Regions from separate parts of the Bacillus thuringiensis genome, predicted to be linked through region 1. Evidence: a T-box and tRNA genes for the amino acid it is inferred to sense, from the RefSeq annotation. Region 1 holds a T-box; the other holds one or more tRNA genes.

Region 1 (3,290 bases):
AAAATGTAAACTACCGATTTCTAATAAATTTAATTTTTCATAGGAAGAAGGTAGCCGAGTAGGATAGTGAAACGCATATTGAATCGGCATTCTCATATCAGGAGCACCGAGCTGTGCCATAGCTGATCCATCAATAAATTCTACTAAAGAATGAATGATACTTTCTTTATGAATCATTACATCAATTTTTTCATACGGAATATCAAATAGCCATCTCGCTTCCATTACTTCAAAGCCTTTATTCATTAATGTGGCAGAATCAATCGTTAGTTTTGCACCCATTAACCAGTTTGGATGTTTTAAAGCGTCCTTAGCTTGTAATGTTTGCATTTCTTCACGTGTTTTATCACGAAAAGCACCACCGGAAGCTGTTACAATTAACTTCTCAATCTCTTTATTATTTTCGCCGTTTAAACATTGGAAAATAGCTGAATGCTCACTATCTACTGGAATTAAGCGACATCCGTTTTGTTGCGCTAGTTCAGTTACGATATGTCCAGCTGCAACCAAAGTTTCTTTATTAGCAATAGCGATATCTTTCTTCGCTTTTAATGCTTCAATTGTTGGGAGTAATCCTGAAACACCGACAACAGAACTTAATACAAGATTTGAATCAGGGTGAGTAGCTACTGCGATTAAGCCATCAGTCCCGTGTGTGATTTTTGTATTTGCTGAAATACGCGTACGAAGCTTGTCTGCTAAGTCTTTTGTCGCAACGCTTACAATACGAGGTTGAAACGTTTTGATTTGTTGCTCAAGAAGATCGATATTATAATTTGCGGTTAAACCGATGATTTTAAAATGTTCAGGATGAGCTGAAACGACATCTAATGCAGATGTGCCGATGGATCCTGTTGAACCTAAAATTGATATATATTTTACCATGAAAAAACCTCCAAAGTTGTTTCGAATATTTCTGCAAACCTATATAACATTAGACAATTGAAGTGGAAATTCCTGCTATATAAAATAGAAAACTAGGGTTTGTTTGGAAGTGAAATGTGATAAACTGTAAAAAATAACGAAAAAGCAATGAAAGAGAAGAGTACATATTCGAAACTTTTCAGAGAGCTGATATGTGGTGGGAATCAGTAAGGGATGAATATGGAATGGGCTCTGGAGCTTCTAACTGAAAAGAGTAGGTAAAGACGGTTACTTCACGTTAAGAAGTTGAAGTGAGCTATAATGATAGCTAATTAAGGTGGTACCGCGGGAGTTTCTCGTCCTTTTTAAGGATGAGAGGCTCTTTTTATTTTGAGAAAGGAGGAGTTAGTGTGAGTGAAAAAATAATGTTAACAGGAATTAAGCCGACAGGTTATCCGCATTTAGGAAATTATATTGGTGCGATTAAACCTGCATTGCAAATGTCAAAGAATAATGAAGGAAAAGCATTGTATTTTATAGCGGATTATCATGCGTTAAATGCTGTGCATGATTCAGAAAAGTTCAGCAGTTATACGAAAGAGGTAGCAGCTACTTGGTTATCGCTTGGACTTGGGGAAGATGTTATTTTTTATCGGCAAACAGAAGTATCGGAGATTCTAGAATTAGCTTGGATTTTAGCTTGCCTAACTCCGAAAGGTCTTATGAACCGTGCTCATGCGTATAAAGCGAAGGTGGAGCAAAATAAAAAAGCGGGTTTAGAGGTAGATGCAGGAGTGAATATGGGATTATATACGTATCCGATTTTAATGGCGGCTGACATATTACTATTTCAAGTTACTCATGTACCAGTTGGGAAAGATCAAATTCAGCATATTGAAATTGCACGTGATATTGCGACGTATTTTAATCATACATTCGGCACGACATTTACACTTCCGGAGTATGTAGTGCAAGAAGAAGGAGCAATATTACCAGGACTTGATGGAAGAAAGATGAGTAAAAGTTACGGGAATGTAATCCCGTTATTTGCAGAGAAAGAAAAACTACGAAAGTTAATATTTAAAATCAAAACAGATTCTTCACTTCCAAATGAACCGAAAGAATTAGAAACATTATTTATGATATATAAAGAGTTTGCGATGGAAGATGAAATACAGTCGATGCGTGAAAAGTATGAGACTGGAATCGGATGGGGCGATGTGAAAAAAGAGTTATTTCGCGTTGTAGACCGTGAGTTAGCTGGACCTCGTGAGAAATATACTATGTATATGAATGAGCCGAATTTATTATATGAAGCGTTAGAAAAAGGTGCTGAGCGAGCAAGAAAAATCGCGAAGATAAATTTAGTGGAAATTAAAAAACGGATTGGATTTGAGAGGGGGCGCTGAGCGTTCCCTCGTTTTTCGATATCAATTATTCTTCATATCGATACATAGAGCAAGGAGTTCGCACTTCTTTTCCGAACTTATTAGTTGCATATATTAAAAAGTATGCTAATATAGGGTTACTTATTAAACGTGTTTAATAAGTTTAATTAAAGGCACTTATTAAAGATGTTTAATAAGTGCCTCCCATATAATAAAAAAGGAGAGGATTGTATGAAAACGGAGAAAGAAAAGATGGTGGCAGGAGAAATGTATATTGCGGATGACGAAGAATTGGTGGCTGATAGGGTGGAGGCAAAACGTTTAACACGCCTTTATAACGAGGCGATGGAGACAGGAGATGAGAGGCGTTTTACATTATTAAATCAGCTTTTAGGTTCTTCAGCTGATGGGAAAGCCCAAATTAATCCTGATTTTCGTTGTGATTACGGCTACAATATTCATGTTGGAAAGAGCTTTTTCGCAAATTTCAATTGTGTGATTTTGGACGTTTGTGAAGTTCGAATCGGTGATAATTGTATGTTTGCACCTGGTGTTCACATTTATACTGCTACTCATCCATTACATCCGGTGGAACGAAACTCTGGCAAAGAATATGGAAAATCGGTAAAGATAGGTAACAATGTTTGGGTTGGCGGAGGCGCTATTATTAACCCTGGTATTTCAATTGGAGATAATGTTGTAATTGCTTCAGGGGCAGTTGTGACAAAAGATGTACCTAATAATGTAGTTGTTGGTGGTAACCCAGCTAAAGTTATTAAAACGATAGAAGAGTAAAAGGTGTTTTCATTAGAGTATAAATTATCGTATAGACAATTTGAAAGGTGTTTCATATGAAGAAAGATTTTGCGGAAAATGATACAAAGACGCTACTTGCCTCTCGAAATGCTCTATTCCTCTTATTTGCTTTGCCAGGTGTGGCATTTGCTACATGGATTTCTAGAACAGCAGCTACTCGAGATATTTTAGCAGTGTCAAATGCAGAAATGGGCTGGATTTTGTTCGGATTATCTGTCGGTT
Region 2 (3,290 bases), 2.6 Mb from region 1:
AAAGGTGTAACGATTTGGGCACTGTCTCAACCAGAGACTCGGTGAAATTATAGTACCTGTGAAGATGCAGGTTACCCGCGACAGGACGGAAAGACCCCGTGGAGCTTTACTGTAGCCTGATATTGAATTTTGGTACAGTTTGTACAGGATAGGCGGGAGCCATTGAAACCGGAGCGCTAGCTTCGGTGGAGGCGCTGGTGGGATACCGCCCTGACTGTATTGAAATTCTAACCTACGGGTCTTATCGACCCGGGAGACAGTGTCAGGTGGGCAGTTTGACTGGGGCGGTCGCCTCCTAAAGTGTAACGGAGGCGCCCAAAGGTTCCCTCAGAATGGTTGGAAATCATTCGTAGAGTGCAAAGGCATAAGGGAGCTTGACTGCGAGACCTACAAGTCGAGCAGGGACGAAAGTCGGGCTTAGTGATCCGGTGGTTCCGCATGGAAGGGCCATCGCTCAACGGATAAAAGCTACCCCGGGGATAACAGGCTTATCTCCCCCAAGAGTCCACATCGACGGGGAGGTTTGGCACCTCGATGTCGGCTCATCGCATCCTGGGGCTGTAGTCGGTCCCAAGGGTTGGGCTGTTCGCCCATTAAAGCGGTACGCGAGCTGGGTTCAGAACGTCGTGAGACAGTTCGGTCCCTATCCGTCGTGGGCGTAGGAAATTTGAGAGGAGCTGTCCTTAGTACGAGAGGACCGGGATGGACGCACCGCTGGTGTACCAGTTGTTCTGCCAAGGGCATAGCTGGGTAGCTATGTGCGGAAGGGATAAGTGCTGAAAGCATCTAAGCATGAAGCCCCCCTCAAGATGAGATTTCCCATAGCGTAAGCTAGTAAGATCCCTGAAAGATGATCAGGTTGATAGGTTCGAGGTGGAAGCATGGTGACATGTGGAGCTGACGAATACTAATAGATCGAGGACTTAACCATATAATATGAAGCAAATGTTATCTAGTTTTGAGAGAACATAAAAAACTTGTTGACTTTTAAAGTAAATAAGTTATAATAATGATTGTCTCAAAAGAATAATGTCTGGTAATGATGGCAGAGAGGTCACACCCGTTCCCATACCGAACACGGAAGTTAAGCTCTCTAGCGCCGATGGTAGTTGGGACCTTGTCCCTGTGAGAGTAGGACGTTGCCAGGCAATATTATTCCGCAGTAGCTCAGCGGTAGAGCTATCGGCTGTTAACCGATCGGTCGTAGGTTCGATTCCTACCTGCGGAGCCATTGGAGAGCTGTCCGAGTTGGCCGAAGGAGCACGATTGGAAATCGTGTATACGTCACAAGCGTATCAAGGGTTCGAATCCCTTGCTCTCCGCCATAGGATTTATAATATTTGGCCCGTTGGTCAAGTGGTTAAGACACCGCCCTTTCACGGCGGTAACACGGGTTCGAATCCCGTACGGGTCACCACTTTGGAGGATTAGCTCAGCTGGGAGAGCACCTGCCTTACAAGCAGGGGGTCGGCGGTTCGATCCCGTCATCCTCCACCATATAAATTTTATATGAATAGTATTATCGCGGGGTGGAGCAGCACGGTAGCTCGTCGGGCTCATAACCCGAAGGTCGCAGGTTCAAATCCTGTCCCCGCAACCAAATGGTCCCGTGGTGTAGTGGTTAACATGCCTGCCTGTCACGCAGGAGATCGCCGGTTCGACCCCGGTCGGGACCGCCATTTTAATAAGGCTCGGTAGCTCAGTCGGTAGAGCAGAGGACTGAAAATCCTCGTGTCGGCGGTTCGATTCCGTCCCGAGCCACCATTTATTTTAATAAAATACGCCGGCTTAGCTCAATTGGTAGAGCAACTGACTTGTAATCAGTAGGTTGGGGGTTCAAGTCCTCTAGCCGGCACCATGTAAGTTTCGGAGGGGTAGCGAAGTGGCTAAACGCGGCGGACTGTAAATCCGCTCCTTCGGGTTCGGCAGTTCGAATCTGCCCCCCTCCACCATTTACATAGGGGCATAGTTTAAAGGTAGAACTGAGGTCTCCAAAACCTCCAGTGTGGGTTCGATTCCTACTGCCCCTGCCAAATATATTTACACAACATGGCGGTTGTGGCGAAGTGGTTAACGCACCGGATTGTGGCTCCGGCATTCGTGGGTTCGATTCCCATCAGTCGCCCCATTTTTATTTTAAAAATTACAAATAATTTAATTGATACTTACATATAATTAAGTAAGAATTCGATGGGCTATAGCCAAGCGGTAAGGCAACGGACTTTGACTCCGTCATGCGCTGGTTCGAATCCAGCTAGCCCAGCCATTTTTGCGGAAGTAGTTCAGTGGTAGAATACAACCTTGCCAAGGTTGGGGTCGCGGGTTCGAATCCCGTCTTCCGCTCCAATAAAATTTAATATGGCGGCATAGCCAAGTGGTAAGGCAGAGGTCTGCAAAACCTTTATCACCGGTTCAAATCCGGTTGCCGCCTTTTCTTTTGTGCCGATGTGGCGGAATTGGCAGACGCGCACGACTCAAAATCGTGTTCCTTCGGGAGTGTCGGTTCGACCCCGACCATCGGTATCATGAACGTCGTAAAAAAACTCTATACAATTAGTATAGAGTTTTTTTGTGTTTTCTTTTCATTACATGACAAAATAAGCGCAAAAAGTGTACGGTGAGTAAACTGTGAAACATTAAAAGGATAAAAACAAACATTCAATTTTATCTTTTTAATTGCGGTATTCTAAAATATTCCCTTCGAGCACTCTAGAGAGAATTTCTCCACCCCGGTGACATGAAGTTAAATCCGACACCACCAGTAGATATTAGTACATTATCAACGGTTAAGTTTGTAATTTCTAAAAACTTCTTTTTAAACTCTTCTCTGTTGTACTTATACATTGTTGAGTGGCACGCCCACATTTGCATTGAAGTACTTAACCAATCCCCTAATTCCTTCAATTCAGGAAACGCCTCAAATTGGATTGGTTCATCTAATTTCATGAATCTTACTTGATAGATAGTTGGGTTTAACTTTTCTCCTATTCCTTTAAGAGTATGTGTGTTTTTTTCGTTTGAATGTGTCATAATTCTCCCCCATTTCCCCTTCGAATTTTTTCCTATTTTAATTATACAACAATAGAAAGTAATTGTAGGGGTATTATGGAAATTGTTATCAGCAATATAAAAAGACTCTAACAGAAATGTTAGAGTCTTTTTTGTTAAATTATATTATGTGATGCTAAAATTCGTAATAAACTTAGGAATTCATGTATAATATAACTTGTCGAAAGAACAAAATGATAGTGATTTATATTATGTCTGTAATATGAATCAAAAATGAACTT

What was found. A T-box is a leader RNA that pairs with one kind of tRNA and senses whether it is charged. The one in region 1 lies ahead of AC241_RS16290 (tryptophan--tRNA ligase), so its partner is inferred to be a tRNA-Trp.
Positions count from the first base shown of each region.
Region 2: it encodes a tRNA-Trp, which carries the amino acid that the T-box ahead of AC241_RS16290 (tryptophan--tRNA ligase) is inferred to sense. The anticodon was not compared.

Region 1 covers NZ_CP012099.1:3,157,629-3,160,918, reverse strand. Annotated here, with positions in the region: gene AC241_RS16295 (1-deoxy-D-xylulose-5-phosphate reductoisomerase) at 1-885, opposite strand, end outside; T-box leader at 1,024-1,231, shown strand; gene AC241_RS16290 (tryptophan--tRNA ligase) at 1,275-2,273, shown strand; gene AC241_RS16285 (maltose O-acetyltransferase) at 2,484-3,047, shown strand; gene AC241_RS16280 (MFS transporter) at 3,104-3,290, shown strand, end outside.
Region 2 covers NZ_CP012099.1:527,444-530,733, forward strand. Annotated here, with positions in the region: rRNA gene AC241_RS02720 (23S ribosomal RNA) at 1-931, shown strand, start outside; rRNA gene rrf (5S ribosomal RNA) at 1,033-1,148, shown strand; tRNA gene AC241_RS02730 (tRNA-Asn) at 1,157-1,231, shown strand; tRNA gene AC241_RS02735 (tRNA-Ser) at 1,234-1,325, shown strand; tRNA gene AC241_RS02740 (tRNA-Glu) at 1,343-1,417, shown strand; tRNA gene AC241_RS02745 (tRNA-Val) at 1,422-1,497, shown strand; tRNA gene AC241_RS02750 (tRNA-Met) at 1,524-1,600, shown strand; tRNA gene AC241_RS02755 (tRNA-Asp) at 1,604-1,679, shown strand; tRNA gene AC241_RS02760 (tRNA-Phe) at 1,689-1,764, shown strand; tRNA gene AC241_RS02765 (tRNA-Thr) at 1,783-1,858, shown strand; tRNA gene AC241_RS02770 (tRNA-Tyr) at 1,869-1,952, shown strand; tRNA gene AC241_RS02775 (tRNA-Trp) at 1,960-2,033, shown strand; tRNA gene AC241_RS02780 (tRNA-His) at 2,053-2,128, shown strand; tRNA gene AC241_RS02785 (tRNA-Gln) at 2,192-2,266, shown strand; tRNA gene AC241_RS02790 (tRNA-Gly) at 2,272-2,346, shown strand; tRNA gene AC241_RS02795 (tRNA-Cys) at 2,361-2,431, shown strand; tRNA gene AC241_RS02800 (tRNA-Leu) at 2,442-2,523, shown strand; gene AC241_RS02805 (DUF3884 family protein) at 2,710-3,030, opposite strand.